DNA from 3 places in the Pseudomonas sp. Pf153 genome. Region 2 is predicted to be linked to each of the others. Evidence: predicted binding sites of a transcription regulator. Region 2 holds the regulator's gene; each other region holds the start of a gene.
The links. The regulator FliA, encoded in region 2, starts transcription of late flagellar genes. The targets are predictions, from matches to a motif close to CTAAAGTTTNNNNNNNNNNNGCCGNTAA.
Positions count from the first base shown of each region.

Region 1: AD666_RS27095 (methyl-accepting chemotaxis protein) is a predicted target of FliA. The motif match lies at 2,408-2,435, and genes of this name have one in related genera.
Region 3: AD666_RS23415 (methyl-accepting chemotaxis protein) is a predicted target of FliA. The motif match lies at 1,750-1,777, and genes of this name have one in related genera.

Region 1 is NZ_LHVL01000030.1:673,122-677,149, forward strand. It holds gene AD666_RS26310 (cupin domain-containing protein) at 1-313, shown strand, start outside; gene AD666_RS26315 (dimethylsulfonioproprionate lyase family protein) at 397-1,014, shown strand; partial or broken gene AD666_RS27090 (HAMP domain-containing protein) at 2,110-2,313, shown strand; gene AD666_RS27095 (methyl-accepting chemotaxis protein) at 2,440-3,168, shown strand; gene AD666_RS24140 (PucR family transcriptional regulator) at 3,339-4,028, opposite strand, start outside.
Region 2 is NZ_LHVL01000025.1:697,993-702,020, forward strand. It holds gene flhF (flagellar biosynthesis protein FlhF) at 1-592, shown strand, start outside; gene fleN (flagellar synthesis regulator FleN) at 709-1,539, shown strand; gene fliA (RNA polymerase sigma factor FliA) at 1,536-2,279, shown strand; gene AD666_RS18325 (chemotaxis response regulator CheY) at 2,443-2,814, shown strand; gene AD666_RS18330 (protein phosphatase CheZ) at 2,833-3,621, shown strand; gene AD666_RS18335 (chemotaxis protein CheA) at 3,652-4,028, shown strand, end outside.
Region 3 is NZ_LHVL01000030.1:515,415-519,442, forward strand. It holds gene AD666_RS23405 (HAD family hydrolase) at 1-90, opposite strand, end outside; gene AD666_RS23410 (MATE family efflux transporter) at 184-1,530, opposite strand; gene AD666_RS23415 (methyl-accepting chemotaxis protein) at 1,827-3,044, shown strand; gene AD666_RS23420 (response regulator) at 3,056-3,424, shown strand; gene AD666_RS23425 (lipid asymmetry maintenance protein MlaB) at 3,440-3,724, shown strand; gene AD666_RS23430 (chemotaxis protein CheA) at 3,767-4,028, shown strand, end outside.

The DNA of each region.
Region 1 (4,028 bases), on a different contig from region 2:
TGTCGAACCAACTGAAGACAAAATCAACCACCCCGATGTATTATCGGGGGAGTACACAGCAAAAACATGGCTGCACTTTTCTGACGAATCCCGAAGTTTCATCTCGGGGGTATGGGAAGCTGAGGCATGTGAAGAAAATTTTACTTCAGAGCAAACAGAGTTCTGCCACATACTTGATGGATATGTACGTTTAACTGATCGACGAGGAAGATCTGTTAATTACGGCCCAGGCGAATCTTTCGTTATACCAGCAGGGTTCAGTGGAACTTGGCAGAATGTCGGAACAGTTAGAAAACTGTTCGTCATCGCTTAATCGTAACGGGTCGCTCGGAGCGACCTCTCCAGGTCTGCTAAAGCCTAGCCAGCACCCTCATGCAAATCGCGACGGAGACTCAAATGATTCCAAACTTTGTAACTGAGCTTGCTCATCTCCACAAACTTATCAGTTTCCATTTAAGATCAGTCGCACCTGATTTTGAGGATCGATTTCAAGCTGCTGAATCCAACATAATGATCAGAAAACCAGTTCCGTTCAACACCAATGATCGAAGCTTTGAACTAGTAACGTCCTGCATTAGCAATGCAAAAAAAAATCTAGCATCTTTTCCTCTTAATCTTAAAGCAATGTCTGAGTGCATTTTCAACATTGCTCCGGCACTGAGGTGGTATACGATACCTGCAAGAACCACTCCCCCCGAGTTCCAAGAGGGCCATTTGAATGCAATGATATTTGGGCCTAATGGTTTAGCAACGTTTGGCAACCTGATGCTCGGTGTTACCGTTATGCGTCCGGGTCTCACGTATCCTGAACATCGACATCGCCCCGAAGAGCTCTATATCGCGTTGTCAGATAGCGAATGGTGGCGAGAGTCTGCTTTTTGGCATAGGCCTGGCATCGGTGGAACTGTTCACAACCCGGGAAATCATTTCCACTCGATGAGATCGGGTAACACACATCACCTCTCGTTATGGCTACTATTTGGCGATGAAAAATTCGTCCCTGGTGCAGAATAATCAAGCTGCACAACCGGAGCTATAATGAAAATAAGATCAATCCAGCATTCAATAGTTATTTTTGCAGGAATTAGTTTATTCCTGATTACGGCCACACTTGTAACTTATTCCCTTTATGCAAGCTTTAAAACTCAGAGTTTTGTACACTCCCAAACCGAGCATCTTTTAGAAAATACTCTTGAAGGCCGCTTAATGGCTCTGGCCTCATCAAAGGCCGCTAAGATTCAAGCTGAATTGGCTCAACCAATGCTTATTGCTAAAGCGATTGCGCTAACAAATACGACACTAGCGAGTTCGGAAGATCTTCCGGCCCATGAAATTCTTCTGCTAAGGAATGACATTCAAAATCTCACCAAAGCTTTTTTAGTCGAGAACTCTACCCTTGTAGACGTATATACAGCTTGGGAGCCTGAGGCATTCGCTTCAAAAGCTGAGTCAAAAACGGCCGCACCATCCGATGAATCAGGCAGGTTTACCCCATGGTGGTATCGAGATACCTCTAGTCAAGCGGTGCTCTCCACTTTAGGTGATGAACTTGAGAGTCAAACACTGCTTGCTACGGGAGTTCGAGAAGGAGAATACTATCTTTGCCCCAGAGAGAAAGGTAAACCGTGCACCGTTGACCCCGCGTCTTACGATGTTGATGGCACAATTGAATTGATATCCAGCTTTAATGCTCCTTTGATAAAAAACGGTCGCTTTCTTGGCGTTTCCGGAGTTAGTTTGTCACTAGATTTCATACAGAGCCTAGCTATCCAGGCGAATCAAGAGCTCTATGATGGTGCTGGACAAGTGGCATTATTATCGGCTAATGGCAGCATCGTGGGGTTTAGCAGTGATGAAAAGAAGCTTGGGGCCAAAAGCAAAGATACGCTTAGTGCCGAATTGCAAAGTCTTGTTGACAAAGTTACCGACTCACAACCTGTATTTCAAATCGACCATGACCACGGCAGGGTTTATTTGACATACCCCTTCACCGTTGAGGGGAGCATGCCATGGATGCTTACACTTGACCTGCCGATTGATGTAGCGATGGCTGAACTGCGAGATCTTGAGCAACAGCTTTCGGGTCGGCGTAACCAAGATATCTGGGGCATGCTACTGGTGGGGCTCATTGCCTCATTGGCCGGCCTCACAGGTATCTGGCTGATTAGCGTTCGAATTGCGCGACCGATGCGCCAGATGGTCTCCATGCTGGATGACATAGCGAAAGGTGAAGGCGATTTAACACAACGGCTGGTCTCGGACAGGAACGATGAAATCGGAGCCATGGCGACAGGCTTCAACGCCTTTCTCTCCAAGCTTCAAGCTACGATCCAGCAAGCGGTATCCTCAGTCGGTGGTCTGGCGAACTCATCTCAAAGAACTGCTGAAATCGCCTCGCACACCAGTATTGAAGTTAATCGGCAATTGGCAGAGATTGAGATGGTCGCTACGGCAGTTCAGCAGATGACCGCCACCGCGCAGGACGTTGCACGAAATGCTGCGCTTGCTGCAGATGCCGCCAGCCATGCCGACTCAGCCACCGAGGATGGCAAGCGAATTGTTCAAACTGCAGCGTCTGCAAGCCTGCACCTCACCCAGGAAATACAGCGGGCTGCGACTTCGGTTAGGTCATTGGCTGAAGAAAGCGAGGGAATCAGTGCCATTCTCGTCACCATCAGCGGGATCGCTCAACAAACGAACCTGCTTGCGCTGAATGCGGCAATTGAGGCCGCCCGAGCAGGAGAACAGGGGCGAGGATTTGCTGTGGTAGCAGATGAGGTAAGGCAGCTCGCCCAGCGCACCCAACAAGCGACTGACGAGATTCAGGTCATGATCTCTCAGCTACAGCATGGAACACAGCTGGTAGTCCGCGCCATGTTTCAAAGCGAAGAACGAACTCACGAAAGCTTCCGTCAATCTGAGGAAGCTCAAAAAGCCCTGGAAACCATTGCTCAAGCTGTAGCTGTCATCAGCGACATGAATACGCAAATCGCAAGCGCAGCAGAGGAACAAAGTTCAGTAGCAGAGGAAATAAGCAGTAATGTCAACAACATCGGATCAGCTTCTAATTATGTTGCCAAAAGAGCTGTAGATGTCTCTCAAGCCAGCATTGAACTATCGAACATGGCTGAAAATCAACATAGTTTGATGAGCACATTCAAAGTATGAATATCCAAATCATCAAACTACTATTCGAGCCTTATCGACTAACGCCATAAGCCTGGGCCTTGATGAAGAAGAATCTTTTCCAGTCACCCGCAACCTGATCTCCTTTACGAAAAACCCTAACAACGCCCAGCGCCTGAAATTGAAGTTTAGGTGCTGGGTATAGTGAATATCTAGCCGCCTGGATCATTGAGGGGGCCATCTAAGGCAATTTCCATAGAGCGCAGGGCAATCCAGAGAGCCACTACCCCTTCTGTGTCATCCAGAGACCGCCCTGTAATCTCCTCAATCCAGCGAATGCGGTAAACCAAAGTCTGCTTGTGCACACTCAGAACCTGCGCTGACTTTTGCCAAGAGCGATTTTGCTCCAGGAAGATATTCAGGGTACGAATCAGGTTACTACCATGCTGCGCATCGTAGTCAGCCAGACTCCCAATCACCCGGCGATACATCATCTTCGCCTGATCCAGATCGCTCGGCAACCAGAATGCTTCGTCCAAGGCATTCTCATAGTTCACGACCTTACGAGCCTTCGTCGAATGAGCCAACGCAAGGCGATCCTCTCGTAGCGCCTCAGGTACCCTCAGCCCCACGCCAAGCTGCGCGCTGACTCCGAGTGAACACCCTAGCGCGGTTTGAAGCGAAGTATAGGACGGCTGACTGGACACAAGAATCACCAGCTCCGCCCCTGCCTGCCTGGCCAGCACCTTTATGCTCTGACGCTCAAACTCCAGCTGCCAATTTTCTGGAGCCTCACGATCTAATCGAGCGACTATTAGGTGGGTCGCTCCAGGCGGGAATCCCATTTGCTGCAGACGCTCCATAGCAGCTTTATCAGTCAGTCTCTGGTTTAGCAGATCATC
Region 2 (4,028 bases):
TGTACTCAAGTACGGTGCCCAGAGCATTGCCCTGGTCAGCATGGACAGTTTCCGCATCGGCGCCCAGGAACAGCTCAAGACCCTGGGTCGGATTCTCAATGTGTCGGTGACCCACGTGGACCCGGGCCAATCCCTGGCCCAGGCGCTGGAACCCCTGCTGCGCAAGCGCGTCGTGCTGATCGATACCGCCGGCCTGCAAGCCAGCGATCCGGCCCTGCGTATGCAGCTTGAAAGCCTGGCCGGTCGCGGTATACGGTCAAAAAATTATCTCGTGTTGGCAACCACCAGCCAGAAACAGGTTCTAACGGCCGCTTATCACAGCTACAAGCGCTGTGGTCTGGCCGGTTGCATCCTGACCAAGCTGGACGAAACGGCAAGCCTGGGCGAGGTATTGAGCCTGGCGATCGGTCACGATCTGCCGGTGGCGTACCTGACCGATGGGCCGCGGATCCCGGATGATTTGCATCTGCCGCGTCGCCATCAACTGGTCAGCCGTGCAGTGAGTGTGCAAATGCAGGACGAACCCAGCGAAGAAGCCATGGCTGACATGTTCGCTGATATCTACCACAGCCCGACCAAGCAGGTTGGCTGAGGTAATCATGAATATTTTTTTTGTACCTACATCGATGGTCTGCCATGCAATGTTCAATGTGAACGCGCAGCCAGTAATGTGGCCTCCGTCTAAGTAAGACAAGGTAAAGAACGAACATGGGCAGCATGCATCCCGTACAGGTGATCGCGGTGACCGGCGGCAAAGGTGGCGTCGGCAAGACTAACGTGTCAGTGAACTTGTCCCTGGCTCTGGCAGAGCTTGGCCGACGGGTCATGCTGCTGGACGCCGACCTGGGCCTGGCGAACGTCGACGTGCTGCTGGGGCTCACACCCAAGCGCACCCTGGCGGACGTCATCGAAGGTCGTTGCGAGCTGCGTGACGTGCTGCTGCAAGGCCCTGGCGGGATTCGCATCGTGCCGGCCGCCTCTGGCACCCAGAGCATGGTTCATCTGACTCCGGCGCAGCACGCGGGCCTGATCCAGGCGTTCAGCGACATCGGTGACAACCTCGATGTGCTGGTGATCGATACCGCGGCCGGCATCGGTGACTCGGTCGTCAGCTTTGTGCGCGCAGCCCAGGAGGTGTTGCTGGTGGTCTGCGACGAGCCGACGTCCATCACCGACGCCTATGCCCTGATCAAGCTGCTGAACCGCGACTACGGCATGAACCGCTTCCGCGTCCTGGCCAACATGGCCCAGAGCCCCCAGGAGGGACGCAACCTGTTCGCCAAGTTGACCAAGGTCACGGATCGCTTCCTGGATGTTGCGCTGCAATACGTGGGCGCCGTGCCTTACGACGAAAGCGTACGCAAGGCCGTCCAGAAGCAACGTGCCGTCTATGAAGCCTTTCCACGTTCCAAATGCGCGCTGGCGTTCAAGGCAATCGCCCAGAAGGTCGATACCTGGCCGCTACCGGCAAACCCACGCGGGCATCTGGAATTTTTCGTCGAGCGTCTTGTGCAACAAACAGCAGGGCCCGTGTTATGACAGCCAGCGGTTACAACCATCTCTACAAGAAATCGGCACGGGACGCCCAATACGAGCTGGTGGAGCGTTACGCGCCCCTGGTCAAGCGTATTGCCTATCACTTGCTGGCGCGTCTGCCAGCCAGTGTCCAGGTCGAGGATCTGATCCAGGCCGGCATGATCGGCCTGCTCGAAGTGGCGAACAAATACGACGCTAGCAAGGGCGCCAGTTTCGAGACCTACGCGGGTATCCGTATCCGTGGGGCGATGCTCGATGAGGTCCGCAAGGGCGATTGGGCACCGCGTTCGGTCCACCGCAATACCCGCATGGTCAGTGACGCGATTCGCGCCATTGAATCTAAAACCGGGCGTGACGCTAAAGATCACGAGGTTGCGGCCGAACTCCAGTTGAGTCTCGACGATTATTACGGGATTTTGAACGATACCCTGGGCAGCCGCCTGTTCAGTTTCGACGACCTGTTGCAGGACGGCGAACACGAAGGGCTGCATGAGGATGGCCCAAGTACCTACATGGAACCGTCGCGTGACCTGGAAGATGAACGCTTCCAGAGTGCGTTGGCGGATGCGATTGCCAATTTGCCGGAGCGCGAGCGACTGGTCTTGGCGCTGTACTACGACGAGGAGCTGAACCTCAAGGAAATCGGTGAAGTCCTGGGAGTCAGCGAATCGCGGGTCAGCCAGTTACACAGCCAGTGCGCGGCCCGTTTACGGGGGCGTTTGGGGGAGTGGCGAGCGCGCTGACAGGCGGCAGGAACGCATTGGGCGAGGTTGGCGAGGCAAGCCGCGTCAGTCGCCGTACGGTGTGTTCCGGACCGTTGTCGAGTGTTGTGCCGGATTGATTGAAATGGCGCGTTCAGGTGCTGGACACGTTTAAGACTGCTTGGAGGTCGAATTGGACAAGAACATGAAAATCCTCATCGTTGACGATTTTTCAACGATGCGGCGGATCATAAAAAACCTGTTGCGTGACCTTGGGTTCACCAACACGGTCGAGGCGGACGATGGCACCACTGCCATCCCGGTCCTCAACAGCGGGAGTATCGACTTTCTGGTAACAGACTGGAACATGCCCGGCATGACCGGTATCGACTTGCTGCGTCACGTGCGCGCCGATGAAAAACTCAAGCACCTTCCCGTGCTGATGGTCACCGCCGAAGCCAAGCGCGAGCAGATCATCGAAGCGGCCCAGGCCGGTGTGAACGGCTATGTGGTCAAACCCTTCACGGCCCAGGCGTTGAAAGAGAAGATCGAAAAAATCTTCGAACGCATCGGTTAATGGCGCCACGGGGGAGCTATGGAGCATAACGAATCTTCAATGGGCGATTTCGAATCGACCCTGAAAAAACATGCCCACGAACTGGTCGAGAACCTTGAAAAAGGCCGCTTCGGCGATGCAGTCCAGATGATCCACGAGCTCAATCAGACCCGAGATCGTGGTCTGTATCAGGAAGTCGGCAAGCTCACCCGTGAACTGCACAGCGCGATCGTCAATTTCCAGATCGACCCGAACACGCCGCAGGCCGAGGAAGTCTCGCAGATCACTGATGCGACCGAGCGTCTGTCCTATGTGGTCAAGCTGACCGAGGCCGCGGCCAACCGCACCATGGACCTGGTGGAAAGCGCAACGCCCCTGGTCAACGGCCTGAGCGACGAAGCCCAGGCCTTGAGCACCGATTGGGGCCGGTTCATGCGGCGTGAAGTCGGAGCGGAAGAGTTTCGCGAGCTGGCCCGTCGCGTCGACGGTTTTCTGACGCGCAGCAGCACCGAAAACCGCGCCGTGGCGAACAACCTCAATGACATCTTGCTGGCCCAGGACTATCAGGACCTGACCGGTCAGGTGATCAAGCGCGTGACCCAACTGGTCACCGAAGTCGAAAGCAATCTGCTCAAACTCGTGCTCATGGCCAGTCAGGTGGACCGCTTTGCGGGCATCGAACATGACCGTGCGGCGATGCTCGCTGAAAAAGATCCACAAAAACATCTCTCTCAGGGTGAAGGTCCGCAGATTCATGCCGATAAAAGAGAAGACGTTGTGTCCGGTCAGGACGATGTGGACGATTTGCTGTCCAGCCTTGGATTCTGAGTTTTAGCCCTGTTTTAGGAGCACCCCTTGATGAGCTTCGGCGCCGATGAAGAGATCCTTCAGGATTTCCTGGTTGAGGCCGGCGAGATTCTAGAGCAACTGTCCGAACAATTGGTCGAGCTGGAAAGCCGTCCCGATGATGCGGATCTGCTCAATGCAATTTTTCGCGGTTTCCACACTGTAAAAGGAGGCGCCGGCTTCCTCCAGCTCAACGAGCTGGTGGAGTGCTGTCACATTGCCGAGAACGTGTTCGACATCCTGCGCAAGGGGGAGCGTCGCGTTGACTCGGAGTTGATGGACGTGGTGCTTGAAGCGCTGGATGCGGTCAACAGCATGTTCAGCCAGGTGCGCGAGCGCTCGCCCATTACCCCCGCCACGCCTGAGTTGCTCGCCGCGCTGTCGCGCCT
Region 3 (4,028 bases), on a different contig from region 2:
CTCGGCGGCGGCAATGGAATTGAGCAGCGTACCGTCCATGTCGAAGAGGAAGGCGCGGTAGGTGTTATTCGATGGAGGGCTGATCGGCATCGGATCCTCGGTGGCGGCGTGAGAATGCTGGTCACTGTAACATCACCCGACACCGCTCCCACAGGGATCTGTGGTGTGTCGCTGGGCTGCGATCTATACCAACCGCTCGATCGACTGATGCAGCCACACCCGTCGGTAATACACCGTCTGCAACAGCAGCATGCTCAGGTAAGCCACGGGAAACGCCATCCATACGCCTTGCAGGCCGAAGTGCGCGTCCAGTAGATACGCCGCGGGCACCTGGACACCCACGATGCAGAAAATGGAAATCGCCACCGTCGGGAGTACAGTGCCACTGGCGCGCATGATGCCGCTGACGATTGCCTGGAAGCCGAACACCAGCAAGCTCCAGAGCATGATATGCAGCAGGTGTTCGGCCTGGACCCGCGCCGCCGGGGCGGTGATGAATAAGCCCAACAGCCAGTGGGACAGCAGATAACCCAACAGCACCAGCCCACCGGTCAGGCAGACGTTGATCATCAGGCCCGTGTGCAGGATCGGCCCCAGGCGTTCCAGGCGTCCGGCGCCAATGGCCTGGGCGCCGAGGATCGACGCGGTAATGGCAATCGACAGCGCTGGAAATTGCACGTAATTGACGATCTGGCTCACCGCGCCATAGGCCGCCGTGGCCTCCGAACCGTGGCGATTGACCAGGCTGAGGATCACCAGTTCCGACAACGAAATCACCACCATCTGCAATCCCGTAGGCAGGCCGATGCGCAGGACCTTGGCGAGGATGTCCCTGTCCAGGCGCATCGCTGCGAAGAATGCCCGGTCCGGCGCCAGGGCATGCTCGCGGCGGTTGAGGCGCCAGACCAGCATCGCCATGGCCGCCGCCGTGCCCAGCAGCCCCGCCAGCGCCGCACTCTGAACCCCCATCTGCGGCAACCCCAGCCAACCACGAATCAACGCCGGCGTGAGCAGTAGCCCGACGCTGGTGGACACTAACAATGCCAACAGCGGCGAAAACGTATCACTCACTCCCCGCAGCAATTGGGTGAACAGCACAAACACCAGCAGTATCGGCAGGGTCCACATCATGACCCGGGCGTAGGACACGGCATCGTCCAGCACGTCCATCGGCGTGCCCAACCCTTGCAACGCCGGGCGGGCAAAGACGCTGCCAAGCACGGCCGCCGTCAGCCCGATGATCGCACCCAGAAGCAACGTAGTACCGGCAATGGCCTTCACCGTACCGGTTTCCCGTGCGCCGTAGGCCTGCCCGATCAACACCCCCGCCCCCGCACCCAAGCCGATCACCAGCGCGATGAAGAAGAACAGGATCGGAAACATCCCCGACACCGCCGCCAGTGCCTGAGTGCCCAGCATCTGGCCGATATAGATGCTGTTGAACGTGCCGGACATCGATTGCAGGAAATTGGACAAGACCATGGGGGCCAGGAACAGCAGATAGGTTTTCCAGAGAGGCTGGTCGGGCATGGGGGCTCTGATGGTGGATTCGACGATTCGGGTGTCAATAATCTAGCTCAATCAAGACACTTCATAGAATTGACTCGACCCGTTTTTGTGGCGAGGCGCGTGAACAATAGCTTCGTCAGTCCGATTCGACATTTCACGAACTGCGTCTAATCTGAAGTAGCACAGTGCCACTTACTGAGTCAGCTTCTGCCTACAGAGGTCGGAATCGGACGACCGGTCTTCAAGTCATATCCGGGATCGCAGATAACCAGTTATTCGCCAATAACCTGTTAGCAACACTGTTCAAGGACCGAACCATGACGTCGTACCCACACGGTCATTCTTTCGCCCCAACCCAACCCCGTATCCTCTGGAGCACCGTCCTCGTAGCCATTGTCGCCGCTGCCGGCGTGCTGCTGCTCAACGGCTCGAGTGCACAGAATCTGGGGTTGAGCGCAGTGCTGCTGGCCGTAGGCATCGGTGCCGGAGTCTGGGACGCACGCTCGCAACGTCGCCGGTTCGATAACGCTTTTGCCGCTGCCACTGCGCGCCACGACCTGCACAACATCGAGCAGGCCAACCACGCCGCCAGCGCACAGCTCAACGAAGTCATCCTCGGTGCCATGCCCATCTGGGCCAGGCAGGTGGAAAGCTCCCGTCAACAAACCGAAACCGCAATCGTCTCGCTGACCAGCCGTTTCACCGGCATTTCCTCGCGCCTGGAGGAAACCGTGCAGGCCTCGCAATTGGCCGCCGGCGAGTTGGCCGGACAAAGCAGCGGCGGTGCCGTGCAGGTGCTGGCTCAAAGTGAAGGCGAACTGGTACAGGTCATCAACTCCCTGAAGGCCACCCAGGCCAGCCGCGACGAAACCCTGGCCCAGGTGCGCAACCTCACCGCCTACACCGGCGAGCTGCGGACCATGGCCGCGGACGTCGCCGCGATTGCCGCGCAAACCAACCTGCTGGCCCTCAACGCCGCCATCGAAGCCGCCCGTGCGGGTGAAGCCGGGCGCGGATTCGCAGTGGTGGCCGACGCCGTGCGCAGCCTGTCGAGCAAGTCCAGCGAGACCGGCCAGCAGATGTCGGCCAAGGTCGACATCATCAATACCGCCATTACCCAACTGGTCCAGGCCGCCTCCAGCGGCGCGGACCAGGACAGCCATTCGGTCACCGCTTCCGAAGAGAGCATCCAGCGCGTGCTGGAGCGTTTCAAGAGCGTGACCGGACGGCTCGCCGAATCGGCGGACATGCTGCAGCAGGAAAGCTTCGGTATCCGTGACGAACTCACCGAAGTACTGGTCAGCCTGCAGTTCCAGGATCGGGTCAGCCAGATCCTCAGCCACGTGCGCGACAACATCGAGGACCTGCATGTGCACATGCAGCAGGCCAGCCAGTCGCCCGACCAGGCCGCCCCCATCGACGCCCGCCAATGGCTGGCGCGCATGGAAACCACTTATGCCACCGACGAGCAGCGCCGTAATCACCACGGCGACTCCGGTGCGCAACAGACTTCCCAGGAAATAACCTTCTTTTAGGAGAGCCGTTCATGGCTAAAAGTGTATTGGTTGTCGACGACTCCGCGAGCGTTCGGCAGGTCGTCGGCATCGCGTTGAAAAGTGCCGGCTACGACGTGATCGAGGCCAGCGATGGCAAGGATGCGTTGGGCAAGCTCACCGGCCAGAAGGTGCACCTGATCATCAGCGACGTGAACATGCCGAACATGGACGGCATCACCTTCGTCAAGGAGGTCAAGAAGCTGGCCAGCTACAAGTTCACGCCGATCATCATGCTCACCACCGAATCCCAGGAATCGAAAAAACAGGAAGGCCAGGCAGCAGGCGCCAAGGCGTGGGTGGTCAAGCCATTCCAGCCCGCGCAGATGCTCGCGGCGGTTTCCAAGCTGATTCTTCCTTGATCGATGGAGACTGCAATGCCGTTGCTGTACGAAACCCAGGATGACACCGCCCAGGTCAGCATCGACGGCGAACTGACGATCTACACCGCCGCCGAGCTGGCAGCTCAGTTGCTGCCTTGCCTGGGCAATATGCCGCGCATGACGCTGGACCTGTCGCAGGTCACCGAGATGGACGGCGCCGGGCTGCAACTGCTGTTGATGGCATTGCGCGAGGCGCCCAAGGCCGGTACCGAACTGACGCTGACCGGTCGCAGCAAAGCCGTCACCGAAACACTCGAGCTGTGCAATCTGCAGGCCTGAGCCTCTGCTGTATCGCGGCCCGACACGACAAAGGATATGAGCGTGAGCATCAATCTCGACCAGGCACAACAAACGTTCATCGTCGAGGCACGAGAACAGTTGCAAGCCATGGAGGAATCCCTGCTGCAATTGGAAAACGACCCAGGCGACGATGACGCCATCGGTGCGATCTTCCGTGCGGCCCACACCATCAAGGGGTCGGCAGGCCTGTTCGGCCTGGAGCCGATTGTCAGCTTCACCCATATCGTCGAAGACGTGCTCGATCGCCTGCGCAACGGCAGCGTCGAGGTGGATACAGGCTTGA